4 regions of the Lysinibacillus sp. JNUCC-52 genome follow, and region 2 is predicted to be linked to each of the others. Evidence: predicted binding sites of a transcription regulator. Region 2 holds the regulator's gene; each other region holds the start of a gene.

Region 1 (8,418 bases), 960 kb from region 2:
GTACAAGGGGGGTTCCATCCACTAATATTGCTATTTTACCTTCTAACAACTCTGCTGCAACGACATCTGGGCGCTCAGTATTATAAATCATTGGAAATAAAGAGAATTTAGAGTCTTGAATAAAATCCTCTAAATAGCCGGTTTCTAATACGCCATCAATGACAATATTATCTAAACGATCTAACACCTCTTGGACAATTTTGTCATTGGCAATGCCATTTATATACATAACAGCTACGTCTGTTTGCGTTACCTCTCCAATAATTCGAGATTTTATCCAAAGGTCAGGACTTTTAATCTTTCGACGGATGAGTGCTGTATTTGTACGCAAGGTTTCAGTAAAAGACTCTCTTGGCCCTCTAATTACGGACTCTGTTTGTGGCTCAGTGACAGCTCTATCTTTTGCGCTTTTGGTGTCTGTCGCAATCGCAACCGATTGGCCCTCTAATAGAATGACTGTTTCACCATTTAGGATGGAGGCAAAAAATGCGGTGAAATCTAAAATATCCTTTGCACCGCCTACCGCTAAGCATTGCTTTTTTATATAGTCGTTTATGTTGGTTACTTTATTCTTAAATCCATTGTCAATTTCAAGCATCAAATCTTCTAATATAAAGTCTGTAATCACATTTTTATCGGATATGCCATCAATGTTAATTAACGCGATTGATTGATTATTTAATTTGTCTAGTGTAATTTCACGAATAATTACATCGTTGCTATTACCAAGAGCTTCTTTAATCGTAAAAATATTTTCTGAAAGAGAAGTGTGCAGTAAATTCGTTGAAGGATTTTGCTGTTGGGAGGTATTGTTGTTTTCTGAAACGGGCATTATGATTCCTCCTCATAGATTGACTAGTTAGAGGATGGTCAATTTTACGAAGAGCTAAACCAATTCGTACAAACTAAAGATTCTACACAAAATGAAAAACAGTAATTCCTTTCCGTTAAATGAAAGGAATCACTGTTCTATTTTAAATAGTCGTATTTTAATTCGTAAAGTTGTTTGTCAACGTCAATGTGTAAGTTATAATCGTTAAAAAACCATAAATCTTTCTCATCGATATAGTAGGTTACACCATCAATTACTGTTTGAACACCTATTTCAAGAGGTTCTTCGCGAGTCATCCCAAGAGAAAATCCTTCATGGAATGGGCTTGAACCACCATATCTTGCATAAAAGCGAATGGTATCGCCTGTTACGACTTCCATTTCATTTTTAAACCATTGAAGAGCTTCATCTGTCAGTGCGATATTCATGTGCGAACTCCTTTCAAGTTAAAGCCATTTTACTTTTGGTTCAGTACCATTTTTAATGCGCGTAATATTAGCTCGGTGACGATAAACAATAAAGATAAATAAAAATGCTACTAATATCACCAATGCAAAATCGCCTGTCACAAAATAATAAATAATCGAATAAATTAAAGCTACAAGTGCTGCAATCATCGATGTTAGGCTAACAATTTTCGTAAGCTTTAACGTTACGATAAATGCAATGAATAGTAAAATGAATAGTGGCCAAGAATAGCCTAGTAGGACGCCAGCTGATGTGGCAACAGCTTTTCCGCCACGGAAACTTGCAAAAATAGGGAACATATGACCAATAACTGCAACAAGACCTAAAATCAATCCATGGATTGTGACATCAGAGAAGATTGGTAGTGTCACTAATAACACAGCAGCAGTTCCCTTTAAAATATCCATGATTGTTACAACTAAACCTGCTTTTTTTCCTAATATACGGAAAGTATTGGTAGCTCCCAAATTGCCACTACCATGCTCGCGAATATCTGTTTTGTAAAATATTTTGCCAATCCATAACCCTGAAGGTATAGAGCCGATGAGATAGGCACATAAAATAATAAGTCCGTTTAACATAGATGGACTCCTTTCATCCAAATAATAACACTTGGTACTAATAGTTTGTAACAAGTATTTTACACTTTTTCTTTTTAATCTACAATGTTATGAAGGAGATTTCATCATGAGCCTTGAATTCAATACAAAAGGAAACTAATTACCATGATTTCAAAAGTCACAAGCTTATAATAGCTTATGTTAGGTTGTTCGACACTATTATCGTTACAATACCTAAGCTCTTTCTTAAAATATAGGTAAAATGGCAATTTTGTCAATCACACATTCCTTTGGTAGAATAGAAGTCTATCTTTAATTTCTATGTGAAGCTATAAAAAATCATCATTCAACAGATAACGCCTAGCAATCCTTTTTTTTGGAAAGCTGAGTGTAAGACATTAAGTTGGCGTTTATTGCTGACTGAATGAAGATAGCACCTATGACGCTGTTGTGGATTTTGTAGAGTGGTTAGTGCCGTAAACTTTAGGTAGTGGTAGTTATTTATATCCGAAAACGGACTAACACTGATCGTTTAACAAAATTCATAGAAGGCAAGACGCCATAGCGTAAACAAAAAAATATATATAACTGTCACTAGCTATTGACAGGAAATGCTATTATTATTAGGATGAGAACGTAATCAGAACATGCGTTTGTTTTTTGGAGGGGAATCTTTTGGCGAATAAACAGTCACCAAGCGTCTATAATGATGACGCCATTCAAGTATTAGAAGGATTAGAAGCGGTTCGAAAGCGACCCGGCATGTATATCGGTTCCACAGACGGCAGAGGACTTCATCACCTTGTATATGAAATCGTAGATAATGCGGTGGATGAAGCACTAGCTGGCTTTGGTTCTCATATCATTGTCACGATTCATAAAGATCAGAGCTTAAGCGTTCGAGATTTTGGACGAGGTATGCCAACAGGTATGCATAAAATGGGTAAGCCTACCCCTGAAATTATTTTCACTGTATTACATGCAGGAGGTAAATTTGGACAAGGCGGCTATAAAACAAGTGGTGGCTTACACGGTGTCGGTTCTTCAGTTGTTAATGCTTTATCGACGTTTTTAGAAGTAACAATTCATCGTGATGGTAAAAAGTATAAACAACGTTTTGAAAATGGCGGACACCCTGCAACAACGCTTGAAGAAATTGGTCAGACAAAACAAACAGGAACACTTGTGCATTTCCTACCAGATGACACGATTTTTTCAGTTACGAAATTCAATTATGATACGCTTGCAGAACGTTTACGTGAATCTGCATTTTTATTAAAAGGATTAAAAATTGAGTTAATCGATCAACGCGAGGAAGGCAAAGGTGATGTTTTCTTTTATGAAAACGGCATTGAAGCTTTCGTTGCGTATTTGAATGAGGAAAAAGATGTTCTTCACCCTGTGAAATATGTAGAAGGTGAACAAGATGATATCGAGGTTGAATTTGCCTTCCAATTTAACGATGGCTATTCAGAGACGATTTTATCGTTTGTTAACAACGTCCGTACACGTGATGGTGGCACACATGAAACAGGAGCAAAATCTGCCTTAACGCGAGTGTTCAACGAATATGCACGTAAGATTGGTCTTTTGAAAGATAAAGATAAAAACCTGGAAGGGACAGATATACGTGAAGGTTTAGCGGCAATTATTTCTGTTCGAATTCCTGAGCATTTATTACAATTTGAAGGTCAAACGAAAGGTAAGCTTGGTACGAGTGAGGCTCGTTCTGCGGTCGATAGCGTTGTTTCTGAGCAGATTTTATATGTATTAGAAGAGAACGCTGAGCTATCAGCTTCCCTTGTTCGAAAAGCGATTCGTGCACAACAAGTTCGTGAAGCGGCGCGTAAAGCGCGAGAGGATGCTCGTAACGGCAAGAAAAACAAAAAAGGTAGTACAATTCTTTCAGGAAAGCTAACACCTGCGCAATCTCGTAATGCTGCAAAAAATGAATTATATCTGGTCGAAGGTGACTCTGCGGGTGGTTCAGCTAAACAAGGGCGAGATCGTACATTCCAAGCGATTTTACCGTTACGAGGTAAAGTCATCAATACAGAAAAAGCGAAGCTCCAAGATATTATGAAAAACGAGGAGATTTCAACGATTATACATGCTATTGGTGCGGGTGTAGGAGCCGATTTCTCAGTCGAAGATTCGGCTTACGATAAAGTTGTCATTATGACCGATGCGGATACAGATGGTGCACATATTCAAGTGCTACTATTAACGTTCTTCTACCGTTATATGCGCCCATTAATTGAGGCAGGTAAAGTATTTATCGCATTACCACCGCTTTATAAAGTATCCAGAGGTACTGGTAAAAAAGAAGTTATTGAGTATGCTTGGACCGAAAATGATTTGCAAAGTGCCATTAAAAAGGTCGGAAAAGGCTATATGCTGCAACGCTATAAAGGTCTTGGTGAGATGAATGCTGACCAGCTGTGGGATACAACGATGAACCCTGACACACGTACGTTAATCCGTGTAACAATTGAAGATGGAGCACGTGCAGAGCGCCGTGTAACGACGTTAATGGGCGATAAGGTAGAACCACGCCGTAAATGGATCGAAGCAAATGTAAACTTCGGTATGGAGGATGATTCAAATATTTTAGATAATGAATTCATCCAACAAGAGGAGGACCAAGCATGAGTAGTACGGAAAAGTTTCAAGATTTACCTTTAGAAGAAGTAATGGGTGACCGTTTTGGTCGCTATAGTAAATATATAATTCAAGACCGAGCGTTGCCAGATGCACGTGACGGTCTTAAACCTGTACAGCGCCGTATTTTATTTGCAATGTATACGGAAGGGAATACCAATGATAAACCTTTCCGTAAGTCAGCAAAAACGGTCGGGAATGTTATCGGTAACTATCATCCACATGGTGATAGTTCGGTATATGAAGCAATGGTGCGCATGAGTCAGGATTGGAAGGCTCGCCATATGTTAATTGAAATGCATGGTAACAACGGCTCTGTTGATGGTGACCCACCTGCTGCGATGCGTTATACAGAAGCAAGATTGTCAGCAATTGCTGCTGAGATGTTACGTGATATTGGCAAAAAAACGGTAGAGTTTGTACCAAACTTTGATGATCAGGATATGGAGCCAACTGTATTACCGTCTCGTTTCCCAAATTTGCTTGTAAATGGCTCGACAGGGATTTCTGCTGGGTATGCAACGGATATTCCCCCTCACGCGCTTAATGAGGTGTTAGATGCGGTATTAATGCGTTTAGAGCAACCAAATTCAACTGTAGATGAGCTTATGACGGTTATTAAAGGTCCTGACTTCCCAACAGGAGGTATTATCCAAGGGGTAGATGGCATTAAAAAAGCTTATGAAACAGGGCGTGGCAAAATTATTGTCCGTGCACAAGCAACTATTGAACCGTTAAAAGGCGGGAAAGAACAAATCGTTATTACGGAATTACCGTATGATGTTAATAAGGCAAATCTTGTTAAGAAAATTGATGAACAACGTGTAGATAAACGATTGGAAGGCATTGCTGAAATCCGTGATGAATCTGATCGTACAGGATTACGCGTGGTAGTTGAGCTAAAAAAAGATGTGCCAGGACAAGGAATTTTAAATTACTTATTTAAAACTACTGACTTGCAAGTAGCCTACAATTTTAATATGATTGCTATCCATAATCGTCGTCCTACGATGATGACTTTACCACTGCTACTTGATGCGTACATAGCCCATCAAAAGGAAGTGGTGACAAACCGCTCGATTTATGATTTGCAAAAGGCGAAAGACCGTTCACATATTGTTGATGGTTTGATAAAAGCACTTTCTATTTTAGATGAAGTGATTGCGACGATCCGATCATCGAATGATAAGCGTGATGCGAAAACAAATTTACAGGTGAAGTATGACTTTACCGAAGTTCAATCTGAAGCGATCGTAAGCTTACAATTATACCGTTTAACAAATACCGATATTACAGAGCTTCGTCATGAACAAGATGAATTAAATGCATTAATTGCAAAGCTAGAAGGTATTTTACACAGTGAGGCGAAGCTTGTTCGTGTCATTAAACAAGAATTGCTCGATATTAAAAAACGTTTTTCTGAGCCACGTCGTTCGAAAATTGAGCAAGAAATTGAAGAAATTAAAATTACGTTAGATGTGCTAGTTCCAAGTGAAGAAGTGGTTGTCACAGTGACAAAAGATGGCTATATTAAGCGAACATCTACACGTTCTCACGCAGCATCCAATGGGCAAGATTTTGCCATGAAGGATTCGGATTATTTATTGTATGAGGCAACGTTAAATACACAGCATCATGTATTGCTGTTCACAAATCGTGGAAATTATATTTATCAGCCTGTGCATGAATTGCCCGATATTCGTTGGAAGGATCTTGGGCAGCATATTTCAAGTATTGTGCCAACTGGCGAAGACGAAACCATTATTGCCGTTTATGGTTTTGACACGTTTGAGCAGCCAAACACATATATATTAACGGCTACAAAAGAAGGACAGATTAAACGTTCACTATTAGCTGATTATGCAGTTACACGTTATTCGAAGCCGATTAAAACGATGAATGTGAAATCGGGTGATGAAATGATACTGGCGGATATTGTTTCAGACGATGCCGAATTGTTATTAATTACAGATACTGCATATGCTATCCGCTTCCCAATTGAGGAGCTCCCTGTTACTGGTGTTAAAACTGGTGGTGTGAAGGGAATTACATTGAAAGATGGGGAAGCATTAGTTGGTGTTACTATATTAAAACCATCTGACACAGAGTATGTTGTCATTGTTACACAGCGTGGCGCGGTGAAGAAGATGAATGTCGCCGAAGTCGATATCGCGAGTCGCGCAAAACGTGGTTTAAAAGTGTTAACAGAATTAAAAGCAAATCCACATCGAATTGTTGCGGTTGTCAAGGCTAGTGATGAGGAGGAAGTTGTTGTTGAAACGGATAAGGGCGTGCAAGAAATCATTGATGTCAAAGGGTTAACGCGCGCTGACCGTCATTCAAATGGTTCCTTTAAAGTCGATATCGCGACTGATGGTGCCATTTCACATGTTGTTAAAAAGAAAAAAGAGGAATAACAAATTACTTTGCCCACGTTCATTCAAAGAACGTGGGTTTTATTTGATAAGGGCTGTATTTTCAATAAGTGTTGCAGTTAAATAAGGCACAATTAATTTGCTAGCTTTTTTATACAATCGGTCAAATTAATTGAATAAAAACATAAATCTAAAATTGGATACTTATGTTAAAGTTAAGTAGAGGAAGGGAAGAAATATATTTAAACGAACAGTTATAGAGTGCTCCTAGGAAAGTCACGAATCATTAATTTAAAAGCATTCGTGACTTTTTAATGTGTGTACAAACTTTAGTACAGTAGCTGTTAACTTCTAAAAAATTATCAAAAGTTTATAAGAATTATATTTTTCTACTTTAACCTTGTATTAATAATTGAAAGGGGTAAGTAGAAAATGAAAAAAATGATAAAGTGGTTTTTGATAAGCTTCTTCACAATATTGATTGTGCTTATCGGCTCTGTATTTAGCTTCCATAAGTTCAAAGAGAATAAAGAGACATCGTTATTAGAGAATAATACAGGTAAACTAATCGATTTTAACGGGAAGAAGATAAATATTTATTCTGAAGGTCAAGACGGAGAGACATTTGTATTTATGGCTGGCTCAGCAGTAGCAGCACCTATGTATGAATTAAAAAGCTTGTATCGTCATTTCTCTAAAGAAAATAAAATTGCCGTTGTGGAAAGAGCAGGATATGGGTATAGTGATGTATTTAACGACGATCGAGATATCGATGTAATAGTTGAACAAACGAGGGAAGCACTAATTAAAAGCGGCAATAAGCCCCCTTATATATTAGTACCACACTCTATTTCAGGAATCGAAGCTATCTATTGGGCGCAGAAATATCCGAAAGAAGTGAAAGTGATTGTAGCGTTAGATATCGGTTTACCTTCTCAATATATAAAACATCCTGTAGGTTTCGTAGAAAAGGCTTTTATGAAGGCAGGAACTATATTAAGTGCATTAGGATTCCAAAGATTGTTTCCGTCTTTAGCCTATAACGAAGCCGTCTTAGAGAAAGATTTTCTGACTTCAAAAGAAAAAAGTATATTTAAGGCGATTTCAAATAAACAGGGAATCAACAATGATATGGAACAAGAAATGCTACATTCCGTAACTAATAGCAAAAAGTCGATCGCATTACCTATTCCAAAAACAACACCTATTTTATTTATTGATGCTTACCTTGATAAAAATTCTGAAGCGGCGAAAGCATCACTAAAAGACTATCAGGATTTTGCAAAGAAGTTAGACGTTTCAAATGTTATTCAAATAAAAAGCAAGCATAGTATTTACTTGTACTATCCAACTGAAATCTATGAAGAAACGCAAAAGTTCTTGCAAGAGAAGGTTGAAAAAAAGTGAGGAATATACGAAAATGTTGTTTTCAATTTTACTTGTAGAAGATGATGAAATGATTGGAAGTTTATTGGAGAATATACTTCAAAAAGAAGGTTATAAAGTAATCTGGTTAAAAAAT
Region 2 (8,418 bases):
GTACAGTTAGCCAATGTGTTAGTAGGTATTATTTCGCAGCGTTTATTTATACGAAAAGATGCAAAGGGACGAGTTGCAGCAACTGAAATTTTAGTACAAGCACCGTCGATTGCGAACTTAATCCGCAATGAAAAGGTCCATCAAATTCCAAGTGTCATGCAGACAAGCCGTGCGCTCGGCATGCATACATTGGAGTCCTCGATGCAGCAGTTAATTGCGATGGGGAAAATTTCACTCGAGGATGCAAGACCATATATGAATGCGGGTGAGTATCAGTGACCGTTTTTCGCTATAGCGGACGTACTAAAACTGGTACACAGAAAAAGGGAATTATTGATGCAATCAATAAAAAGGCAGCACTCGAAAAATTACGTGCGCAAGGTATTAATGCACGAGAGCTAGAAGAGTCAAAAAGTCTTTTGCATAAAGAATTAAATTTCGGCGGCAAAGTGAAGCATCAAGATTTCGTTATTTATTGTCGTCAATATGCAACGCTTATCCGTGCTGGGGTGTCAATCGTTGAAGCGACACATATTTTAGGTGTGCAAACGAAAAGTAAGCCGCTAAAAAAGGCTTTGGAGCAAGTTGAAGAGGACATTCGAAGCGGTACTTCATTTTCAGATGCTGCGGCCAAACATCCAAAAGTTTTTCCAGTAATGTTCGTCAATATGATGCGTTCTGGAGAGGCGACGGGAAATGTTGATGATACTTTAGAGCGACTAGCAGGTACGTTAGAAAAGCAATTTAAAATAAAGAAAAAAGTGCAATCAGCATTAACTTATCCAGCTATTTTATCGGTGCTAACAATCGCAGTAGGCATGTTTTTAATGATTTTTATCGTTCCCACATTTATGGCAACTTTTGAGGATATGGATTTAGAAATGCCATTATTAACGGTAATTGTCGTTAGCGTGTCAGATTGGTTAGTTGAATTTTGGTATATAGTGATTGGTATTTTATTGTTAGCAGTCTTCCTCTTTAGGTATTTCTATAACCATAATAAGCTCTTTCATTACAATGTGAATTATGTGGCACTACGAATCCCTGTCTTTGGTGTACTAATGCAAAAAAATGTCATTGCTCGGATGACGAGAACATTATCATCTTTGTTCAGTAGTGCTGTGCCGATATTACATGCACTCACGATTGTTGAAAAAGTTGTAGGCAATCCAGTAGTAGGGAAGGTTGTTTTGGAGGCACGGGAAAATCTTGAAAAGGGTGGTACATTATCAGAGCCATTAGAAAAAAGCTGGCTATTTCCACCTTTAGTAACTCAAATGACATCGATCGGTGAAACAACAGGTTCCCTCGATTACATGTTAGAAAAAATAGCTGATTTTTATGAGGACGAAGTCGATCGCTCGGTCGATACTTTAAAATCGTTAATCGAACCATTAATGATTCTCGTTTTAGCAGGGGTAGTTGGTGTAATTGTAGCAGCAATCTTCCTACCGATGTTCGCACTCTATGAAAGTATGTAAACAATTGATGATTTAAAGGAGGTGATGGAGAAAAAAGCTAGGGTCGTTTCGGGTGTACGTGTTTTCGCACTAATTATAAAACATTATTAAAGGAGGAACACATCGATGTTCAAAAAATTACTGAACAAAAAACTATTAAAAAACCAAAAAGGTTTAACACTTATCGAGTTACTAGCTGTAATCGTGATTTTAGCGATTGTTGCAGCCATTGCGATTCCTGCTATTGGTAGCATTATTGATAACAGTCGTGGAAAAGCATTAAAGTCAGACGTAGTTAATGTAATGAATGCAGCAAATATTTACTTCACAGATAATCCAGCCGATGATAGTAACAAAACTGTTGATATTACTAAATTAAAATCAGAGGGTTATTTAGAATCAGAGGGTAAATTAGTAACTGCTACAGTAACCTATGTCGCAGGTGGAAACACTGTAGAAGCAGCAGGAACTAATGGTTCAATTAAGATTTCAGTTACAGCAGGATCAACTTTAAAAGATATAAATGATCACAGTGGAAAGCCTGATGGTAAAGAGGTAAAAATATCACATAAATCAAGTAGTACTACACCTTAAATTTCCCTTACTAACCCTCCCAACTCACTCAGAAGCGTAGCCCTACCGCGCTTCTGGTTGGGAAATGGATGGTTAATTGTTTAGACACTTCATGCAGTCAAAAGGAGGCATCTTTTCACATGTTTAAAAAGAAAAAAAATTCGCATGTGTCGATTGAGATAAAGGATTATGTTTTGCGTGCGCTTGTGGCAAAAGGTGCTGATCCATCGCAGTGGAAGGGCTATGAGTTGCCATTGGCGCAAGGAATAGTCGAAGGTTCCATCATTAATGATGAAATCGCATTGTTTGAAATGATGAAAACGCATGTTGCTAAATGGGCAGGCAAAAAGCAAAATGCACGTATTTTTGTGCCTGATACTTCCGTGTTGCTAAAAAGTTTTGAGCATCCGCATGATGTGGAGTCAAAAGAGTTAAAAAGCTACGCGGAAATGGAGCTTGGGCAAACGATTCATTTACCATTTCACGAGCCCCTTATAGATGTGTATGATCCAACACCGAATGATGGACAAGCGATGTTATTTGCGGCTCCATCAGAAGAAGTAAATAAAACGATTGGCTTGTTGCTCGATGTTTCGCTAGAACCGCAAGCTGCCGATATTCGAGCATTGTGTAATATTCGTCTATTAGAGCATATGAATTTACTTGAAATGGACAGAACTTATTTAATAGCCGATTGGTCGATAAACGAATTGTCGATTAGCATTTATTCGTACGGGCAACTAGAGTTTTTACGCTATCAATCGTTTGAGACAAACTTAGCAAAATGGCAACCAAAAGAACAGGAAGAGTTTAGCTACTCATTTCATTTAATCGATGATCAAGACAATTATCAATTAACACTAACGGATCAAATTCTTGAAATTGATCGTATTATGAACTTTTTTAAATTCTCGTTACATAAAGGTGAGAAAAGTGTAGATGATATTTTCCTTTTAGGCGATAATCCTTTATTGCCTACGATTACTGAGTTTTTAAGTAATAATTTTACGATGCCAATTACTGTGTTAAATGATGACATGGTGCAAAAATCATTCCCTCAATTTTCAGAGAAGTTTGCGAGTCTCATAGGGCTGGCTTTGAAGGAGGTGCACTGATGGTACCTGAAATAAACCTCTTACCGAATTTAGAAAAACAGAAATCAGCCCCAATACTGTTATATATAGTCATTATTGTACTCGTTAGTATCGTTTTAGCATTCATGATAATTCAATACTTTCAGGCGAGAGGCGAGGTAGCGACATTAAATGCACAGGAAATAGAGTTGACGTCACAGCAAGAGCAGCTACAAATCGAATTAGATGGTTTACGAAATATGAACGCAGGCTCGCTTGAGCAATCGGTGCAATTTGTTCATCATGTCTCTTATCCTGTGACACCTTTAATTGATGAGACGCAAGCGTTGTTGCCAGAACAGACATATTTACGCAATTATAAATTTGGTGAAACAACTATAGAAATTACCGCAGATTTTGAAACGATGTCAGCTATTTCAAACTATCTTGATAAACTAAACGTAAGCCCTTATTTCACGGATATTCAAGTTGGAACAATTGAAAATTTTGAGTTATCGATTGGAGAGCAAAACGAAAGTAATTCGAAAGATAAATATCAGGAAATACCGCGTTATTCGGTAACCATCACGTTGGCAATTGATTTTATTTATTTGGCTGGAGGTAGAGAATCATGACAAGCAGCAAAAACTCAGCGATTCTTCTGCTTACCGCATTAGTCGCAGCACTGTTATTTGCACTCTATTACTATCTATTAACACCTAAATTGGAAGAGGTAGAGGCGAAGGATCGAGACGTTCGTGCACTGCAACAAGAAATTGCAACAATCCAGGAGCAAATTACGGCATTAGATACGGTACAGCAATCACAGGGTGCTAGTGTGCTATCTTTGCGTAAAAAGGTACCTCAAACCCGTGCCATTGAAGGAGTCATCCGAAATATCGAAGAAATAGAGGCAGTAACAGGAACACGGGTTGAAGCTGTAGAATTTAATAATTATGATTCCCTCGTGATGGACTCTTCGATTATTGACCCAAACTCGCCAGCAAATGAGGAGCAAGCGGTCACAGCACAACAACCTACTGAAAATAGCGAGCAAGCAGATAGTGAAGAAGGGGATAATGCATTACCAACCTCTACTATTGCTAAAGAATCATTACCAGCAGAGTTGAAGCTAGTGACATTTAGTATTGATGTCATCGCTATTGATACGAAGACAATGCTTGAATTTTTAAAGGAAATTGAAAAAATTGAACGTGTGATGAAGATCGACACATTGGATATTACCTTAACTGGGGAAGAGGTTGTATTTGAGGAGGATGCAGATTCATCCATTAAAGCTACCGTTCAGGTAACAACCTTCTATTATGAGGGTGAACAATGATGTAATGGCGCGCATACTCCAACGTATGGGCGCTATGTTAGTTTAGGAGGCAATAAAAATGGAAATGGCTTATACAATACTAGTATTCGTATTTGGACTAGTTTTTGGATCATTTTTTAATGTTGTAGGCTTACGTGTGCCGCTAAAGGAGTCAATTGTTAAGCCGCCATCGCATTGTACAAGCTGTCAAAGACAACTAACCGCAATTGATTTAGTGCCCGTTTTGTCTTATGTTTTTTTAGCAGGTAAATGTCGGAGTTGTGGGCAAAAAATTTCCTGGATTTATCCGCTAATGGAGTTGCTCACAGGCGTATTATTTGCCTTTTCATATTGGCAACTGGGCTTTAGTGAGGAGTTTGTCGTAGCGATAGTATTCATTTCATTATTAGTAATCCTTGTTGTTTCGGATATAGCGTATATGCTTATTCCTGATAAAGTGCTTTTGTTTTTTTTACCTTTATTAGCTATTGGGCGAGTGTTATCGCCTGTAACACCTTGGTGGGATAGTATCGTAGGTGCCGTTGTTGGCTTTGGCATATTATATTGTATTGCTGTTGTATCACGCGGTGGTATGGGTGGTGGCGATATTAAATTATTCTTTTTACTTGGACTTGTACTTGGTACAATAAATACATTATTGACATTATTTGTAGCAGCGGTAATTGGTATGGTTGTCGGCATCTTCGTGCTTAAAGTACGACAACAAGGGCGAAAAACGCCGATTCCATTTGGACCATCCATTGCTTTAGCGGCAGTTATCGTGTATTTCTATGGGGATGTCATTATTAATTGGTATGTAGGATTATGGTAAGGGGGTATATGGATGAAACCGATTATTGGTATTACAGCATTTGCAGAGGATGATTTATCGTCAAGATTGAATATAGCCTATAGCAAAAGTGTTTTTGAAGCTGGTGGCATTCCGCTTATTATTCCACTTGGGGTAGAGGAGGATGTAGCACAAATTTTATCGCTAACAGATGGCTTATTATTATCTGGTGGGCATGATGTTCATCCATTTGAATTTGGCGCTGAGCCATTACCGAAGCTCGGACAAATACATCCAGAACGTGACAAGGTCGAGCTTGCTTTAATTCATGCAGCCTTTACGAGGAAAATGCCGATTTTGGGGATTTGCCGTGGCATGCAAATACTTAATGTTGCGCTAGGTGGAACTTTGTACCAAGATATTGATAGCGAATATCATAGTAGTAAGCTGTTAAAACATACGCAACAAGCAGCTCGCGGTGTAGCAACACATTATGTGCAGATAACACCTGATACGTTGTTACAATCAATTATCGAGGAAGAAAAAATTGCTGTGAATTCTTTTCATCATCAAGCTGTAAATGTATTAGCAGAAAAGCTAATCGTTGCAGCAAAATCGAGCGATGGTCTAATCGAAGCGTTCGTTCATGAAGAATACCCGTTTTGTTTAGCAGTACAGTGGCATCCTGAAGAACAAGCAATTGTAGGCGATTTAGCTGCACAGAAGCTTTTTGCCGCCTTCACTAGTGAGAGCTTAAAATATAAAAGAGAAGCGTGAGTGCTTCTCTTTTTTGTTTGCTAAGTATGAGAATGCCTTAATGTACACGGCGATATAAGCCGACAACTTGTCCTAAAATTGAAACTTGGTCTACAATTATTGGTTCCATTGTAGCGTTTTCTGGTTGTAAGCGGAAATGATTTCTTTCCTTAAAGAAGCGTTTAACGGTTGCCTCATCCTCTTCTGTCATTGCGACAACAATATCACCGTTATCAGCTGTTGCTTTTTGCTTAACGATGACTAAATCTCCATCGAAAATGCCCGCCTCGATCATCGATTCACCCATAATTTCTAACATAAATAGCTGATCTTCACTAGTACCGTAAATATCAGGTAAAGGGAAATATTCGTCGATATTTTCGATGGCTGTAATCGGTGATCCAGCTGTCACTTTACCAACAAGCGGTACGTGGATGACGCTTTGCTTTTGAATCGAATCTTCTGGCTCTAAAATTTCAATGGCACGTGGCTTAGTAGGGTCTCGTCGAATAAAGCCCTTTTGTTCTAAACGAGCTAAATGTCCATGAACCGTTGAACTTGATGCAAGTCCAACTGCCTCACCAATTTCACGTACAGATGGCGGATAACCTTTTGCACGTACTTCTTCTTTGATAAACGCTAGTATATCCTCTTGTCTTTTCGAAACTTTTTTCATGATTGCTCACCTCTTTTTTTATATCATTCTTCTTACTATCTTCTTACTAAATAGTATAGCAGAATGCGAACACTTATGCAAACATAGGTTCGAAAAGTGTTTGACAAAAACGTCTGTTCGCTTTATCATAAGAACATACATTCCGAACAAACATTCTAAAAAGGGGTTATGATGAATGAATTGGTTTAAAAAAAATACACATATTTCAATTTTATTAGGCGCATTTTTACTTTTTGCAGGTTATCTTGTGATAACTGATCCTGGAGACATTACTTACACAGAAATTAATATCGAACATGGCGATAGCTTATGGTCGTTAGCAGAGCAATACCGTGGTAAAATGGGTACGGATGACTGGATAAAACTTGTGAAAGCCGAGAACGAATTACATAGCGTGAAAATAGTTGCAGGAAAATCACTCGTTATCCCAGTAGTGGGTGACAATAAGATACCCACCAATTCAATTGAAATTGCGAGAAGTGAAAGATGATGAATAAACAAAAAACGGCAGTTATTTACTGCCGTGTGAGTACCGAAAAAGAGACACAAAGTTCTTCATTGGAGCGACAACAAGAGGAATTACTGCGGTATGCTAAAGAACAAAGCTACGATGTGAAAAATGTTTTTTTGGATAAGCATAGTGGGTATGATGTTGAGCGCGAAGGATTGCTTGAAATGCTCGATTTTATTAAAGAAAAAGAAATAGATGCATTATTTGTGCAGGATGAAACACGTTTAGGGCGTGGTAATGCACGAATGGCTGTACTTCATTTATTGCAAAAAACTGAAACAGATGTTTTTTCCATGCGTGATGCAGGGCCAGTACAATTAAATGAGATGGATACGATGTTGCTCGAAATTTTAGCGATTGTTGAGGAATATCAACGTAAAATCCATAATGCGAAAATTCGTCGTGGCATGCGCCGTGCAGTAGAAAATGGCTATCGTCCTGAAAACAACCTTTCCAATCGCGGCAATCCGAATGGTCAGGAGCGTAAGGAAGTGCCGATAGAAGAAATTGTGAAGCTTCGCAATCGGGGCTTTACTTATGAGGAAATTGCTACGACACTTAGAGGTCTTGGCTTCGATGTAAGTAAAGCAACCGTACATAGGCGATATCAAGAATATCAAGAAAGGTTAGCGGGCAATTAATTTGCACTGCTAGTCTTTTTTTATGGGTAAAAACGCTCCTGAATAAGATAGATAGTATGAATTAATTTTCCATTTAAGCTAGCCATTCATCTTGTAAAATAGCGTAATAGTATTCATCCCACCAATCGTCACCATACGGAATACATTTTTTAAAGTATCCTTCACGGCGCATACCGATTTTCTCCATCACACGGTAGGAGGCAATATTTTCGGGCTGGCATGTTGCAATAATTCTATGAAGCTTCATTTTGGTAAACCCGTAATCCAATAGGGCGTGCGCTGCTTCTGAAGCATAGCCTTGACGATAAAAGGCAGGATTCAACACCCAACCAATTTCATATGTATGTTCGCCAAAGTAGGGATGGAAAACTAGATGACCAATGACTTGTTGCTGATCAAGTAAAACAATAGCAAAATGTTGTGCTTGCTCTCCGCTATTATCAGTTATAAACTTTTGTACCTGCTCTTCAGAGAGAACACCTTCAGGCATGTAGTGCATTACCGTTTTATCGGACATATAGCTATAAACCGCTGGTAAATCATGTGATTCAAATTTGCGGATATGTAATCGCTTAGTTGTAATGTTCACCTTATTTCCCTCCAGTAAATTGTATATT
Region 3 (8,418 bases), 2.0 Mb from region 2:
AGAAAAGCTATCTGTAAATGTGGGAACAGTCATTCCAGTCAACATGGAAATAGACGATTTACAGAAGGAGGCCCGATTACTTCGAGGTAAACAAGGGGCTGCTAAAGTGCTCTCCGTTCATTTTGATGGAACAAAGGGAGAACGACCATTAGCCAATATTATCGTAGAAAAAGAAGGGGTTTCCTACCATATCAAGCAGACAATTGAACCTGTATTTGGTGTAGTTGTTGGAGATGAGTTGTGGATTGCTTACGATGAAGGTACGAGAGAAGCCATAATTATTAATTATTCTATAAGGTAACTTGAAAACTAGAGTTATAATGGAGTCATAAAAGCCTGTCGCTTCGGCAGGCTTTTCGATTTGTTTGAGTTTCAAAGCTATTGTTGCTTGTATGAACTTCATAAAACTTTTCATTGAGTCGATTCGTGTTTAAATGAAATGGTATGGGTTGATACGATATAACATCAATATTGTAAGAATGGCTGTTTTGATATTCTACAAGTATTCATCTCAAATCCTGCTTTCGATACTTAAATAGAGTTGTTTGTATTTTATCATCTGTTAAATGTTGAAATGTGAAGGGTATTCTCTGTTACATACTGTCGAATTTTTGATAGTCTGGTTATAAAGATTAGCTAGCTACTACATATGGAATTATATTTGAAGTTCGTCAATACCTGAACGATGGGAATCTATGAAAGATGATTGCGCCTAAAAGAAATAATAAAGGTGATTTTAATACTTCGATCACAAAAGATATTGTTCCATATAATAAGCTGAACATTGAAGGCAAGTTACATTCGTGATTTCATCAAATGATTTCAATAATCTATAAAATGAAAAAGCTGATTTGTGAAGAATATCAGGACTAAGACACTGTAGAGATTGGTTATGGTTTTTCTAATGAAGTAGCTGGAAAAGGTTTGGCAACAGAAGCGGTTAGTACTTTGGTTAATAAATTATTTAGTGAATTAATGTACATCGTATACAAGCCAATCTTGATGCACGGAATACAGCTTCACAAAAATTGTGTGAACGAATAGGTATGTTTGTATATGGAATGTTATCCTCCGATTTGTAGTAATAGAATTACATCATCTCACCTTTACTTTTAAAAAAGCTTCATAAGCTTTACAGTTATTTCATTCACGGGCGCTTTCTTTGAATTAGAAAAGGCCCTTTTTTCTTTTAAAGTGCGCAATTCATGAAGATGAATTGTGCCTTTTTCAGTAATAGGGCCAGATTGCAGACGAAAGGAAGTCATTATTTATATATAATGGGTTTCTGGTTTTAAAGAATTACACATTAACTAAAGTGAAAGTTTTGTGGTAAAGGGATTCAAAAAATATTAAGAGAATCTACAGCATTTTTTGATTTTTTTGTACGAGTGTACTAAAATAAAAACATGAGTAAAAAAAATAAACTAACTAACCAAAAAGAATTATCATTTATTGAAAAAGCCCGTAGAACTCAAATTGTTGAATATGCAATAGAAACAATCGCAGAACTTGGTTATTCTCAAGCCTCTTTAGGTCAAATTGCAAAACGTGCAAAAATCAGTAAGGGGGTTATTTCATATCACTTTGCAAATAAAGAGGAATTATTGGAGCAAATAGCTATTGAATATTATATGGCTTGGCAAGCCTATACTGTTCCCCTTATAGAAGCTCAAAAATCGCCTAAAGAAATGCTTCGAGTTTATATTGAAACCAATCTTAAATTCATATATGAAAATCAACAACATGTTTTCGCTATTATAGAAATAGGTTCGAATTTGAGAACTGCTGACGGGAAACTTCGGTTTGCAAAAGAGCATGATGAAACTGTATTACTTCCAATTGAAAATATTCTCACACTCGGAATGCAAGAAGGAATTTTCCGAGAATTCACCAAACTATCGGCAAGGGTTATGGCATTAACAATAAGAAATGCTATTGACGGATTTACCATTGAATTAATGAGAAATTCCCAGTTTGATGTGCAGGAATATACTAACGAACTGGTTGCAAACTTTGAGAGATCAACTAAAAAGTAATGTGTCAGCAGGAGGAGAACTATGTTTTTCTATGAGATAGTTTGTAGTAGTTGTAGACAAAAATTCAGAGTGTATGAGGATTCACTAAGATATAGATTATTCAAGGAAAGAACGAATAAGATTTTCCGTTGCGAAGTATGTGAATCTAAAATACGCATGGATGCTATAAAAAACTTCTTTAGATAGTTTTTTTGAGTGTCCTTAATAGATTGAGTAAAATTGCACTCAAAGTAAACGGTGCTTTGTATAGAAAAATGAAGGTACAAATCACTATCTCGATTCTCAACAATCGGGCGCGATTCTGTAACAAGAATCAGCGTTCGTTTTTATTAAAGGGCCATATAATGGAACACCACTTTTATAAGATTTGGATATTTATGTTAACATATAGGGCAGATTGTGAAGAATTACACTTTAACTAATGGTGCAGGTTAGTACAATAAGGAAAAAAATACATATATAAATTAAGGGAATATATTGTTAAAATTTGAGAAGTCAAAAATTCGAAAGATGTGCTTCATTATAATTTTTCTTAACGGAGGATTGAAGTGTGAATAAGAATTTAAGGTGAAATATTACATAATGGGAGTTTGGAGGTATTTTATAGAATCACTCATTTATGCTTTGTTTGGATTTGTATTGGTTCGATACTTAATATACTGCTTAAGACGATTGAAAAACGAGATTGTCTTATCACATTCTTTGTAAAGTAATGAACAAACGAAAACAATTTTAAATAGTAATTTTTAAAAATTGATGAAGAAACATCCGAGTGAAACAGCAATGAAAATTATGGCAAATACTAAACTATTCCAAAGGCCTAGCATAATAAAAGGAGAAGTACTTTTATCTCCGTCTTTCTTGAGAACTGTGAATGTTCGCCAGGTTATTATTATCTGCCAAATACCTATTAATAAAAAAATGAATCCAAATAAATATCCCACATAATTACCTCCTTTATACAAAAATATCACTTTTGTAAATAATTGTCAATAAGATATAAATATAATGAAAAAATGCTTTATATTGTAAGTTGTGAATTAAGTTTAGGTTTAGCAATAATAGTAGCACCACTATTAAATTTATCCACTGCAACTTTTTTTGATGAAGACTAACAGATGTTTATTAAGCTAACGGGTACTTTATCTTCAATAAGGTATTGAACAATTGGGTGCAGTACCTTATGTAATAAGAATCAGCGCTCGTTTTCATTAAAGGGCCATTTTGTGGAATAACATTCTTGGAAAAGGTAATCAATTGACGCTACGTTTACTTAAAAGAAAAGGCACTAAATAAACCGATGCTCTGAGTTAAAAAGGATAACCGATTTTATGCTTCATATATTATATACCCCACGATGGTTTTGTAGAATGGGAACACCCCTGGATGCTGCTTGCAAGTTTTTAAGGGAATACCAAATTAGTGCATCATCAAACTTAGCATCCTCCGAATCATGGCGGGACATAATCGCTATGACGATGGGTTCTTTGTTTGGTGTCCAAACAATTTTCCGTAAAATCCGGCTCCACTCTTAACACCGACCTTCCAACCTTCAGGTGCTCCCTTACGAATGAGCATATCTCCTGTAGTATTGTCTAGTTATTCCACAGGGCGATTATTAAGTTTATCAGTCTAATTCCTCGGTAAAAGTGCGGGGTATTAGACTTTTTTTATCTCTAAAAATAATTTTCTTATTGAAGAAGGCATCCCATCAATCATGTTAAGTAAAAGAAACATTGACTATTAACCTTTCTCAAATATTGGGATTATGATACCATATATTTGAATCTTTTAACTTTAAAAAATAGGAAAGGAAGTGTAATAATCCTCACATGAAGAAGATATTGAAACCATTGATTAGTGTTATTGCCATTGGTGCCTTCTCTCTATCAATAAACATAGATAAAAATGTATTAGCTAATAATCTTGCAAATACATGTAAGTATGATGCGGCATCGAAAGTAAACCCTGATTACTCCACAATGAACTGTTTGTTAACCGAAACTGCACTGAGTTATGATGTTCCTCCTGAAATTGTGAAGGCGATAGCGGAAGGTGAAAGTGGAAATTGGCGTCATTTTGATAAGAATGGTGAAGTGATTGTGACAGCTGATAATGGAATTGGCATTATGCAAATTACAAATCAAGCAGGCTACAATCAAGATAGACTAAAAAACGATATTGTCTATAATATTCAAGCTGGTGTAGCGACGCTAGATGCTATGTTTAAGCGAAAGGATTTACCTCGCATCAACGGTGGGGAAAGAGATGTCCTGGAACATTGGTACTTCGCTATCATGGCGTATAACGGTACTAAGCCAGTAAATAGTCCAATTGTGCAAGCAACTGGTGAAAGAAATACCAATGCCTATCAAGAAAGAATTCTTGGAATTATTAATAAAATGGAATTAATAGACTTAACAGAGCTGCCTTTTTCACGTGAACATTTTCAATATGACTCTAACAGCAAAGAGAATATGAAATTTTCAACGATGAACTATGATTTTGATTTACCATTGACAAAATCTAAGTATTATTTTAAATCAAATCAAAAAGTTAGTGCAAAAACGAATGTAACATTTAGGACAAGACCTACTACGGATAGTCCTTCTTTGGGTACTTTACGTGAAGGTGAAATTGTTACCATTACGGGTCCTTTTGAATATGAAAAAGTATCAACGAAGAAAAACCATTTTGTTTGGTATCCTGTGAAAAGAAGTGATGGGACAGAGGGGTATGTAGCATCAAGTTATTTAAACTACTCAGCTTCTACACCAACGCCAACACCTCCAGTAACACCGCCAACAACGGGAAACGTTGATGTATCAAAGTTTGCTGATTACAATGCCAACCAATACTGGGCTGAGGATTTTAAGTGGGCAGTCAACATCGGTATTATCAGTGGATACCCGAACGTGAAAAACCCATCAACAGGTAAGTACGAAAGCTTACTAAAACCGTACACGAACTTAACGGAAAACCAAATGTTATCGATCCTATTACGTTACTTCAAACCAACAGAACTAGCTTTAACGGTAGCTAAAACTTCATGGTACGGAGACGTAAATTACCAACTGGCTACAAAATACGCTCTACCAGTTCTAGGTGCAAACACTGCTTCTAAACAAGCCATTGCAGGTAAGGATATTACACGGGGTAACTTTGCTCGTATCTTAGCTTCAATGCATTATGGTAAGACTATATCTCAGTCAGAAGCTATTAAATTTCTTCGTGATAATGGTTTAACAACTACTAAAACAAATGAAGAGTTTAAACCAGATGATTCTTTAGCAAGAGCGCACACAGTGGCATTCTTCCACCGTTACGAACAAATATTCAATAACTAAATAGCTAGTTTCAACTGCAAAGGTGACTATAAAAGTCATCTTTCTTTTTCTATATTTAATAAATCCTTTCTTGACACTCCTTGAGCCTTTCATCACTAAATTCATTGACACAGATTACCTGATTGGATTTACAAAGTCCTTTTCTGAAGCTACTGGAGTGATTTAGAAAGCATAATAAAAGGACTTGTGTGTAATTTTAAGCACAAGCCCACAGATTGTTGTATGATTTATTTCAATGTTTATCCTCAGAGGTTCTTCAACCCGAAATAGGTGCTGAGAGTAGTTTTACTATCTTCATATTAGGATGTTCACTAGCCTGAATGAATAAAGTTGCTGAAGTAGATCGTAAATCATGGAAACGTATCCGAGATAAATCAAGATTCCTTTCCATAAAGCAATCCCACCATGGACTTATTAAATCGGGGCAATAAGGTTTCCTAATTTTTAAAAAAAGAAAAATATATTCATCTCATTCTCAAGCTCTACTCCAGCATCATCTACAATTAGTTTAAAATTTTTTCAATTCATCTTCTTAACGTACCTCACAATAATGACTCCCTTCGGTAAGTTTATGACCATCAAAATAATGATTATTAAGATAGTGATATAATCTTTTCTTCGCAAAATCGTAATCTACATTAAAGAACGCTTGAATTGTAATAATTGCTTTTTCCTCATTTACAGGTAGTTTAAGCTTATTTAGCATAAAAGTGGGTACACAGGCTTGGAGAGCAAAACTATTTGCTTTCCATTCTTGATACTCTCTAAAAAGTGGAATAGATTTTGCTTGATTACCAGAGTGTACCATGGCATGACACAATTCATGTCCGAAATCCTGCCACTGCCTTTGTTCAGACAATCTAGAATCAATAAAAATTACATTTCCTGTATTGGTAGAATCGTAAGGTAAAAAGTATAGTGTAAAACCAAGGCGTGAGGCGATTAATCCTGGATTTAGTTGTTTAGGTGTTGTTACATCAATACTTGTATATAATTCACGAATATAATCTTCTAGATGAGTATAAATAAAATTCATAATATCCCTCTTTTATCAAACGTATGTTCTGTTTATGGTAACAAAAAAATTCACCAAAGAAAAGGCGAATTTTTATAATGTTTGGAAATGTTACAAATTATTGTGTTTTTTTACTTTTTGTTTTCTTGTTGACGTTTCAAAACTTCATAGAAAACTTCAAAATGTTCTAGCGCATCTAATAAATTTTCTGGCTGGTTTTTAAAAAATAAATCTTCTCTAGTTAAAAAGAAATCAATTACCTCTTTTTGATATGAACTTAGATTGTTGTATTCATTATCAGAGATGCCAGCTTGGGTATGTAAAGCTCCTTTATTATCTGTTCTTCCTAAAAGATAATCTATAGACACATTGTAGTAGTCCGCAATTTTTTCTAAAATTTCATAATCGGGATTTCTCTTACCTTGTTCATAAGCAGTATAAGCTGGTCTAGTAATGCCTAGAATGTCTGCTATATCTTGTTGTGTTTTGTTATTTGATTTTCGTAGATATTTCAAGCGTACACCTAGCATAATTTCACCTCGCGTTTCTAAATATAATTATATGTAACAATTTGTTACTAATCCAATGAAAAATAAAAATGTAACGAAATGATACAATTAATGTTGACTAAGTAACGAAGTGATACTATATTATAATTAAGCTATTGAAAGGTGGTCAATAATTGGAAAATCGAACTTGGTTAAAGACAAGACGTTTAGAAAATAAACTGACTCATGATGAGGTCGCTAAAGCATCTGGAATTAAACGAGCATATTATACCATGATTGAACAAGGTAAACGCAGGCCTTCTGTAAATGTTGCTAAATCTATTGCGGTAGTACTAGATTTTGATTGGGTTCTTTTTTTTGATGACGAAAGTAACGATTCGTTACAAAATAACTGTATAAAATGTATTTATGTAGCGATATGATACAACATACATTTTTTATTAGGGAGGTTATATGGACATGAAATTATTACAAATTATCTTATATAAAAATCGTCGCGTACTAACGACAGCACAAATTGCCGAACGTTATGGAACAAACAGTGACCATATTTCTAAGAACTTTTCACAAAATAAAGATCGATTTAAGGAATATAAACACTATATCAAATTAGAGGGTGAGGAATTATTGTATTTCCGAAAAGCGCAGCAACAATTACAAATTTCCAGTATAGCTAGAGTGTTATACCTATGGACTGAAAAAGGAGCGTGGCTTCATGCAAAATTTCTTAATACAGAGGAAGCTTGGGACGCCTACGAAATTTTAGTAGACGAATACTACATGGTTAATGAAGATGTAGTTCCGTTAACTAAAAATCAAGCACTTGTGACCGTCCTTCGTACAACAGCTGATTTAGTAGAAAATACTCAAGCAATTAAACAAGAACAGTATGAAATAAGAAAGGAACTTTCAATGATTAACGAAAAAGTGGATGAACAAATAACATTAACTTCTGGTGAACAACGCGCTGTACAAAAAGAAGTTGCCATAAAAGTTTATGAGATTGAAGTTAATACAACAATCCAATCGAAATTATTTCGAGAATTGCATCGTGAAATTAAGAATCGTTTTGCGGTAGCTAGTTATAAAGATATTCGTAGGCAAGATTTGCAAAGTGTACTTAATTACATTCGGTCTTGGGTTCCTCTAAAAATATCTTAGCTGTCGTTTGTGAGATGAACATGGACATTAGAAAACGACAAGTATTGATTGTTATTCTGGAGGAGGGAAGAGGCATGCGCGAAACACACAACCGAGGATTTAAGGGTGTTTGGATACCGAAAGAGATTTGGCTAGCCAACGACTTGGGCTGGTCAGAAAAATTCCTTCTTGTAGAAATCGAGAGCTTAGACGGTGAACAAGGGTGTTGGGCATCGAACGAATATTTAGCAACATTCTTTAGTCTTAGTAAAGGGCGAATATCAAAGTTAATTTCAAGTCTAAAAGATAAGGGCTATGTGACAGTTGACCTAATCTATAAACCTGGCACAAAAGTAATTGACCGACGTATT
Region 4 (8,418 bases), 1.9 Mb from region 2:
AACAATTCGTCTTTGGCATCTTCGGGTGTGTGGAAACATGGGATTGTCCGTTCAACAGTTTGACTGAGCTGCTCTTGGTGCATATAAATATAACCTTGGCTTGTTGCAATAATAGGTTCATTTCTAGCCTTTAATAATGTCATATCATTTACGATGACTTGTCTAGAAACATTTGCAAATTTAGCGAAGTCTGTCCCAGTTATCGGTGTGTTGCTTTTTTTTAACAGTTCTAAAAGTTGCAGTCGGCGTTCCTCGCCTAACATTTTTTTCATAAAAGATCACCTCTGCCATGTAATAAAGGAATAGTTATTCCTTAAGCATTAGTGTACCATGAAGCATTTCCACCATGCGTAATTTTTTGTATCCAAATGAAACATTGAACATATGATACGTAGAGAGGAAGGGAGGAAAAAATTGCGTATTCATATTGTTCAAAAGGGAGATACATTGTGGAAGATTGCGAAAGAGTACGGTATTTCGTTTGAGGATTTAAAACGACTCAATGCTCATCTTGCCAACCCTGATTATATTGTTCCGGGCATGGAAATTATTTTGCCTGAAAAAATAAACATGGAACCACATAAAGGAACACATAAGGAAACACAAAAAGAAACACATAAGGAAACACAAATGCATAAAGAGATGCCAACTCAAACAAAGCCTAAGGAAAGTGTTAAAAAAGAGGTGCAAAGACCGATGCCAGTGCCACCACCTATTGTTATTCAACCACCAGCACCGATGCCTATGCCAGAACCACAGATGATTCCAATACCGTTTCCAATGCCAATGCCGATGCCACAACAACAGCAACCGATGTGGGTGCCTCAGCCAGTAGAACTTAGCTGGAATCAACAATTAGTAATGCCGCAAGTGCAACAACCAGCACCCCCACCACCACCAGTAGCACAACCAGCACCGCCGCCACCACCACCGCCAGCACCAGCACCAGCACCACCGCCAGTTCATATGGTACCACATATGCCAATGGTACCTCATTGTTCTAGCTGCCATCAGCCAATGCATCATCAAATGTGGTGGCATATGCCAATGCATCCACAAATAGATGCATATGCAATGCCACAGCAACAAATGCCATATGCTATGCCGCAACAGCCAATGCCAACATATGTAGAAGGTGCGAATTTCTTAGAATCGAGCTCATCACCATTCTTTAATGAGCCACAAATGCAGCCTCAATTTGAGCAGATGCCAATGATGCCGATGGGTCAAACTTGTGGTTGTGGCGCACAACACGGAATGGGTCAAACTTGCGGATGTGGCGCACAGCACGGAATGGGTCAAACTTGCGGATGCGGTGCACAACATGGAATGGGCCAATCCTGTGGATGTGGTTCACAACCAGTAATGATGCCGAATTGGCAATATGACCATGGTCACTGCCCACCGCCATGCCCGCCACCATGTCCTTCAACTGGACCATGGGTTTCACCGAACTTTTTCCCAGGCGGGATGACGCCTTATCGATGGTAAAAAAGCGTACATTGTTGAGGAAGTAAAGCCGAATATTTGGAAGTATAAATATCGATCCAATCATTATTTTGTGAAACGAGCAAAGCAGTTAGAAATAGCAGATAAGGTGAGGGTCATTCATCGCCAACTTGGGCGAATAGAGCCCTCCCTCGTCCTGCCTTTAGTAAAAAGTGATGATGAGCAACTTATCGTTCAAATGTGGCAAGAGGGAAGCCACAGTGCGAATTTCGCACATAAAAAAGATAGAGAACAATCTTTAAAGCTATTAAATACGTTACATGATACAAATCAAAAAATTGCGTGGCAACGAGTGCCAGGTCTGTATACCTTCTCACAGCTATTAAAATGGCAAATGCGTCATATCCGTTTTAAAAGTAGACGAAATGAATTCAGAACATTTTTAACGAGAGAAGAAGTGGATCAAATCATTCATTTTAGTGAAAAGGCTTTGCAGTTAATGGAACAAGAAAATGTGCCAGAAAAAGATCTTACGTTGCTACATGGTGATGTTGTACATCATAATTTCTTATGGTGTTCAGATGGAGAATTACGTTTAATCGATTTTGATCTTGCTCATCTTGGTGAAGCCGATGATGAATATATATTATGGCTGCATCGTGTATTGCCAGCAGTAGATTATAATATTGATAGTATTTTAAACGAATTACCAGACCTCCAACGATTAGATATGAGAAAGTTACATCGTTTAAAGTTTCCAAATGAGTTATTGAGAGAGTGGCTTTTTGCTGTAGATTTGCCATTAGAACAACAGCTAGTATTTTTAGATTATTTAATACCGTTTACGAAGCGAGCCCTAACATACTGGCCAAAACTGTGGTACGATATTGATAGAGTGATGAAGAAATGACCGTCCCCGAGGCGGTCATTTTTGCATGTGAACGGTACTATCGCCATTTATATAGTCGAGCATTCGTTCGCTATATGCTATAATCGAAGACGATGAATGTGAGGGATTTTACATGTATGATTATTTAAAAGGACAAGTAGTGCGTATTACGCCTGAGTATATTGTGCTTGAGCAACAAGGGATTGGCTGGCAGTTGAATACACCTAATCCATTTGCATTTCGTGCGTCCGCTGTCGAACAACAAATTTATGTACATCTACATGTTCGAGAAGATGCACAAATGCTATATGGCTTTCCGAATTTAGATCAACGAGAGCTGTTCCGTAAATTAATTTTAGTATCAGGCATTGGACCAAAAGGTGCGCTTGCGATTTTAGCGACTGGCAACCCACAACAAGTCATCAGTGCCATCGAACGAGAAGACGAAGCATTTTTAGTGAAATTTCCTGGTGTGGGCAAAAAGACAGCACGCCAAATGATTCTAGATTTAAAAGGCAAACTTGGTTCATTAATGGACTCAATTGAGTTGCCTAGCACTGAGGATGAATTACCGTTATTTGGCGTTAATCCGTATAAGCATGAACTCGAAGAAGCCATTCTAGCATTAATGGCGCTTGGCTATTCGGAAAAAGAACTTGATAAAATCCGACCGCTTCTTGAAGATAATGACAAGCTGGAAACAACAGATGCCTATATGAAACAGGCATTACAGCTTCTACTAAAGTTAAAATAATGAAAGGGGGGCACGTACATGTCAGAGCGCATGATAGCAAGTGAAGCAGGCAGTTATGATGAACAATTTGAATTATCTTTAAGACCGCAACGATTAGCTCAATATATTGGGCAGCATAAGGTTAAAGAGAACTTACAAATTTTCATTGAAGCGGCGAAGCTTCGGCAGGAAAGTTTGGATCATGTACTATTATATGGTCCTCCTGGATTGGGAAAGACGACATTAGCCGCGATTATTGCAAATGAAATGAATGTTAATGTTCGTATGACGAGTGGTCCTGCCATTGAACGTCCAGGAGATTTAGCCGCGATTTTAAGCTCACTGGAACCAGGAGATGTTTTATTTATTGATGAAATTCATCGTCTTCCTCGTGCCATTGAAGAGGTACTATATCCTGCAATGGAGGACTTTTGTTTAGACATCGTTGTTGGAAAAGGCCCTGAAGCACGTTCTGTCCGTCTAGATTTGCCACCCTTTACACTTGTGGGAGCAACTACAAGAGCGGGGGCGTTGTCAGCGCCACTCCGAGATCGATTCGGTGTCTTGCTTCGTCTTGAATTTTACGATGATATATCACTAGCTGAAATTGTAGTTAGGAGCGCACATTTATTTGACGTCAATATAGAACAAATAGCCGCAGGTGAAATGGCAAGGCGCTCTCGTGGTACACCTCGTATCGCAAACCGTTTACTTAAACGAGTGCGAGATTATGCACAAGTGCTTGGAGATGGTATGATAACGGAGGACCTTGCCAAGCAAGCGCTAGAACTTTTACAGGTTGACCCTAGAGGGCTTGACCATATTGACCATAAACTTGTGACCAATATGATTGAGCGCTTCCGTGGTGGCCCAGTAGGCTTAGATACACTTGCTGCCTCCATAGGTGAAGAACGAGTGACGATAGAAGATGTGTACGAGCCTTATTTAATGCAAATAGGCTTTATTCAACGTACACCGCGTGGACGTGTTGCAACGCATCTTGCTTACGAACATTTTGGATATGATTATCCACAACAATCATAAAAGAAGGAAGTTTTTTTAATGCGTGTAGAAGATTTTGATTTTGAATTACCAGAGGAGCTCATCGCACAAACGCCACTTGTCGATCGTACGGCAAGTCGTTTAATGGTCGTGACACCAGGTTCAGAAAAAGTTGAGCATCAGCATTTTGCTCATATATTAGAAGAGCTTCATGCTGGAGACTGTCTTGTTTTAAATGATACAAGAGTATTACCAGCACGTTTAATGGGTGTGAAAGAGGAAACTGGCGCACATATCGAAGTATTGCTATTAAAGCAAACAGCAGGTACTGATGAATGGGAAACACTTGTAAAGCCAGCAAAGCGTGTTAAAGTGGGGACAGTTGTAACATTTGGAGACGGTTTACTAACGGCTACTTGTACAGCTGAACTAGATCATGGTGGCCGCATGTTTGTATTTAAATACGACGGTATTTTTTATGAAATTTTAGAGCAACTTGGAGAAATGCCATTGCCTCCTTATATTCGCGAAAAACTAGATGACAGTGAACGTTATCAAACTGTATATGCGAAAGAGCGTGGCTCGGCAGCAGCCCCAACAGCAGGTCTTCATTTTACGCAGGAACTATTAGAACAAGTTCGTGCAAAAGGTGTGGAAATTGTTTTTATAACGCTACATGTTGGTCTTGGCACATTCCGTCCAGTGAGTGTGGACTCTATAGAAAATCATGAAATGCATGCTGAATTTTATAGTGTAACAGAAGAAGCAGCTGCTACAATCAACCGAGTGAAAGCAAATGGTGGTAATGTGATAGCTGTTGGTACGACATCTACTCGTACGCTCGAAACAATCGGCTCTAAGTATGGAGAAGTACGTGCAGAGCAAGGTTGGACATCTATCTTTATTTATCCAGGCTATAAATTTACGGTAGTAGATGGGTTAATTACAAACTTCCATTTACCGAAATCGACATTAGTAATGCTCGTTAGTACACTTGCGACAAAGGATACGATTTTAAGCGCATATAATCAAGCGGTAGAAGAAAAATATCGCTTCTTTAGCTTTGGAGACGCAATGTTTATACGTCCGAGTACAATTCGTAAATAATGTTTTATAAACATTTAGGCAGTTGAATGTTAACATGGATTCTTCTATGAGAAGAATCAAAAAATCGGAGTACTGTTTTTACTTTAGATAAGAGAGGATTTATTATTTTATGACACAACCAGCAATTCGGTATGAACTACTTCATACATGTAAGCAAACAGGAGCACGACTAGGTATTGTGCACACACCACATGGCTCTTTTGAAACACCAGCATTTATGCCTGTGGGGACTCAAGCGACGGTTAAAACGATGTCTCCTGAGGAATTAAAAGAAATGAATGCGGGCATTATTCTTTCAAATACGTACCATTTATGGCTTCGTCCAGGTAATGATATTGTCAAAGAAGCAGGTGGCTTGCATAAATTTATGAACTGGGATCGCCCAATTTTAACGGATTCAGGTGGCTTCCAAGTGTTTTCATTGAGCCAATTCCGTAAAATTGAAGAAGAAGGTGTCCATTTCCGTAATCATTTAAATGGAGATAAGCTGTTTTTAAGTCCAGAAAAGGCAATGGAAATTCAAAATGATTTAGGTTCAGATATTATGATGGCATTTGATGAATGTCCACCTTACCCAGCGACATATGACTATATGCTGAAATCAGTAGATAGAACGACACGTTGGGCAAAGCGATGCAAGGAAGCGCATGCTCGTCCAGAAGATCAAGGCTTATTCGGTATTATTCAAGGTGGGGAATTCGAGGAATTACGTCGTCGCTCTGCGGAAGCGCTAGTAGAGCTTGATTTTCCTGGTTATGCAATAGGAGGCTTATCAGTGGGCGAACCTAAAGATGTGATGAACCGAGTGTTAGAGTTTACGACACCGTTAATGCCAACTAATAAGCCACGTTATTTAATGGGAGTTGGATCTCCAGATTCTCTTATTGACGGCGCTATTCGAGGAATTGATATGTTTGACTGTGTACTACCAACTCGAATTGCACGTAATGGAACATTAATGACGTCTGAAGGCCGTTTAGTCGTGAAAAATGCAAAATATGCACGTGATTTCGGTCCAATCGATCCAAACTGTGATTGCTACACATGTAAAAACTATTCTCGCGCATATGTGCGTCATTTAATTCGTACAGAAGAGACATTCGGTATTCGTTTAACTTCTTACCATAACTTACATTTTTTACTGAAGCTTATGGAGCAAGTGCGTGATGCTATTCGTGAGGATCGCCTAGGAGATTTCCGTGAAGAATTTTTCGAGAAGTATGGTTTTAATGGGCCGAATGCTAAAAACTTCTAATACTGGAATGTAACTTAGCGAAAATTTACCTAATATAGAAAAACTATTATTAATATAGAAAAATTTTGGGCTTGTTCATCGCTTTTTTAGGGTGAAATAGTCTATACTAAAAAAGTGAGATTTGGAAAGGGGGCTAGCAATTTGAATATGGAATCAATATTAGGTTTTGCACCGATCATTCTAATGTTCGTGGCAATGTGGTTCATTTTAATCCGTCCTGCTAAAAAGAGACAGCAAGAAACACAAAATATGCAAAGTAGCTTACAGCGCGGCGATAAAATTATTACAATCGGTGGCTTGCATGGTGTTATCGACTCAATTGAGGACACAGCTGTCACTTTAGTTATCGCTGATAATGTTCGCGTTAAATTTGACCGTCAAGCAATTGGACGTGTCGTAAATGACCAAGTATAATGTTATAAGGCGTTGTCCCAAATAATTTTTGGACAACGCCTTTGTAATTTTTCAAGCTATGTCGAAATGTGTATTTTTGACACAGCTTTTTTTGTATAAAAAGTAACTGATACGGTCACCTTGATATAGATGGGGGTGTCTGTATGGAAGAATATTTAACAATAATTTTTAGAACATGCTTTTTATATGTGTTTATACTTATCGTTTTCCGTTTAATGGGTAAACGTGAAGTCGGTGAATTATCTGTTATCGACTTAGTCGTGTTCGTATTAATTGCGGAAGTTGCTGCCTTTGCACTTGATGATTACGATAACCCGTTATTTAATGCTATATTACCGATTATTATTTTGCTCTTTATTCAAATATTGAGTGCTTATTTATCGTTAAAAAATAAAAAAATACGTGATTTAGTTGACGGTGAACCAGCATTGCTCGTAAAGGATGGGATTATCCAAGAAAGCGAAATGAGGAAACAGCGCTATAATTTGGATGATCTATGTCAACAAATACGAGAAAATGGCATCGCTTCTGTTACGGAAATTGCTTTTGCTTACTTAGAGCCTTCTGGCAACCTTTCTGTTTATAAAAAGGATGAGAAGGCATTTATCTATCCACTTATCATTGATGGAGATATTCAAGATAGGCATTTAAAGATTATTCATAAAGATGAAGAATGGTTAATGACTGAGTTAGCTAAAAATAATATTCTGGATAGTAGTACGGTGTTCTTCTGTATATGGGAAGACGAGCGACTTCATATTCAATTAAAGGAATTTTAAACCTTCTTGGCTAATTTACGTATATAGTGGAAATCTGTAAAGCGTAATTGATTGGTCATTAATAATAGCGTAAATAATAAAAATAATGTAACACAGCTACTTAAAAGCAATGGTAGTGGCATAATTTGCATGAAGAAATATTGGGCAATACAAACCATAATAAAACAACTATAAGGTACAACAAACATACGGAAGCCTGCGCGTAAATTTTTACGTTGTCTTACCGTAGCAATATGCAAGAATGATGTTAGCAAAACACCAAAGCCAATTGCTACAACAGCACCTTTTTCTTGTATCCCAGGTTGAGAGGCCAGTACAAACATAACGAATAGTTTGCCGAGGCCTCCGTATATCGAATTCATCATCGCGGCACGCGCTTCACCAACCGCTTGTAAAATCGAATGTAATGGACTTTGAATATAATAAAAATAAAAAATTGGTGCTAAAATTTTCACATAGCCTCTATTTTCTTCTAAGTGAAATAATTTCATGGCTAAGTCATCACCGTGAACGAAAAAATACGTAGCAGCGAAGCAACCGACCAATGAAGATAAGCGCAAGGAAACAGAAATACGTTCCTGTAAAAGAGCGTTATGTTGCCGAGCGACTGCATCACTCACTGCCGGAATAAGGACAATGGATAGTGCTGTGGATACAAAGGCTGGGAATAATAGCAAGGGTACTAAAACACCTGAAATAACCCCATATAATATAGTCGCAGCAGAAGCTGTCAAGCCTGCCATTGTTAATGCCTTTAAAAAGATAATAGGCTCTAAAAACCAAGTGAAAG

Evidence for each region. The regulator LexA, encoded in region 2, represses DNA repair genes until DNA is damaged. The targets are predictions, from matches to a motif close to CGAACATATGTTCG.
Region 1: parE (DNA topoisomerase IV subunit B) is a predicted target of LexA. The motif match lies at 2,503-2,516, and genes of this name have one in related genera.
Region 3: JNUCC52_RS20045 (ImmA/IrrE family metallo-endopeptidase) is a predicted target of LexA. The motif match lies at 6,436-6,449, and genes of this name have one in related genera.
Region 4: ruvA (Holliday junction branch migration protein RuvA) is a predicted target of LexA. The motif match lies at 2,416-2,429, and genes of this name have one in related genera.

The regions. Positions count from the first base shown of each region.
Region 1 covers NZ_CP065546.1:444,337-452,754, reverse strand. Annotated here, with positions in the region: gene JNUCC52_RS02425 (spore germination protein) at 1-832, opposite strand, end outside; gene JNUCC52_RS02420 (HesB/YadR/YfhF family protein) at 970-1,260, opposite strand; gene plsY (glycerol-3-phosphate 1-O-acyltransferase PlsY) at 1,279-1,881, opposite strand; gene parE (DNA topoisomerase IV subunit B) at 2,536-4,512, shown strand; gene parC (DNA topoisomerase IV subunit A) at 4,509-6,938, shown strand; gene JNUCC52_RS02400 (alpha/beta fold hydrolase) at 7,329-8,303, shown strand; gene JNUCC52_RS02395 (response regulator transcription factor) at 8,317-8,418, shown strand, end outside.
Region 2 covers NZ_CP065546.1:1,405,294-1,413,711, reverse strand. Annotated here, with positions in the region: gene JNUCC52_RS07405 (type IV pilus twitching motility protein PilT) at 1-279, shown strand, start outside; gene JNUCC52_RS07400 (type II secretion system F family protein) at 276-1,481, shown strand; gene JNUCC52_RS07395 (prepilin-type N-terminal cleavage/methylation domain-containing protein) at 1,587-2,054, shown strand; gene pilM (type IV pilus biogenesis protein PilM) at 2,174-3,148, shown strand; gene JNUCC52_RS07385 (PilN domain-containing protein) at 3,148-3,741, shown strand; gene JNUCC52_RS07380 (potassium transporter) at 3,738-4,448, shown strand; gene JNUCC52_RS07375 (prepilin peptidase) at 4,507-5,259, shown strand; gene JNUCC52_RS07370 (gamma-glutamyl-gamma-aminobutyrate hydrolase family protein) at 5,272-5,994, shown strand; gene lexA (transcriptional repressor LexA) at 6,032-6,649, opposite strand; gene yneA (cell division suppressor protein YneA) at 6,825-7,139, shown strand; gene JNUCC52_RS07355 (YneB family resolvase-like protein) at 7,136-7,801, shown strand; gene JNUCC52_RS07350 (GNAT family N-acetyltransferase) at 7,875-8,390, opposite strand.
Region 3 covers NZ_CP065546.1:4,053,264-4,061,681, forward strand. Annotated here, with positions in the region: gene JNUCC52_RS20015 (hypothetical protein) at 1-301, shown strand, start outside; partial or broken gene JNUCC52_RS20020 (GNAT family N-acetyltransferase) at 874-1,082, shown strand; gene JNUCC52_RS20025 (TetR/AcrR family transcriptional regulator) at 1,407-2,036, shown strand; gene JNUCC52_RS20040 (SH3 domain-containing protein) at 3,881-5,383, shown strand; gene JNUCC52_RS20045 (ImmA/IrrE family metallo-endopeptidase) at 5,916-6,419, opposite strand; gene JNUCC52_RS20050 (helix-turn-helix domain-containing protein) at 6,530-6,928, opposite strand; gene JNUCC52_RS20055 (helix-turn-helix domain-containing protein) at 7,081-7,329, shown strand; gene JNUCC52_RS20060 (ORF6N domain-containing protein) at 7,367-8,068, shown strand; gene JNUCC52_RS20065 (DnaD domain protein) at 8,143-8,418, shown strand, end outside.
Region 4 covers NZ_CP065546.1:4,180,172-4,188,589, forward strand. Annotated here, with positions in the region: gene JNUCC52_RS20685 (transcription repressor NadR) at 1-272, opposite strand, end outside; gene JNUCC52_RS20690 (LysM peptidoglycan-binding domain-containing protein) at 415-1,491, shown strand; gene JNUCC52_RS20695 (phosphotransferase) at 1,562-2,359, shown strand; gene ruvA (Holliday junction branch migration protein RuvA) at 2,472-3,092, shown strand; gene ruvB (Holliday junction branch migration DNA helicase RuvB) at 3,111-4,115, shown strand; gene queA (tRNA preQ1(34) S-adenosylmethionine ribosyltransferase-isomerase QueA) at 4,134-5,180, shown strand; gene tgt (tRNA guanosine(34) transglycosylase Tgt) at 5,290-6,435, shown strand; gene yajC (preprotein translocase subunit YajC) at 6,583-6,849, shown strand; gene JNUCC52_RS20725 (DUF421 domain-containing protein) at 6,993-7,628, shown strand; gene JNUCC52_RS20730 (putative polysaccharide biosynthesis protein) at 7,625-8,418, opposite strand, start outside.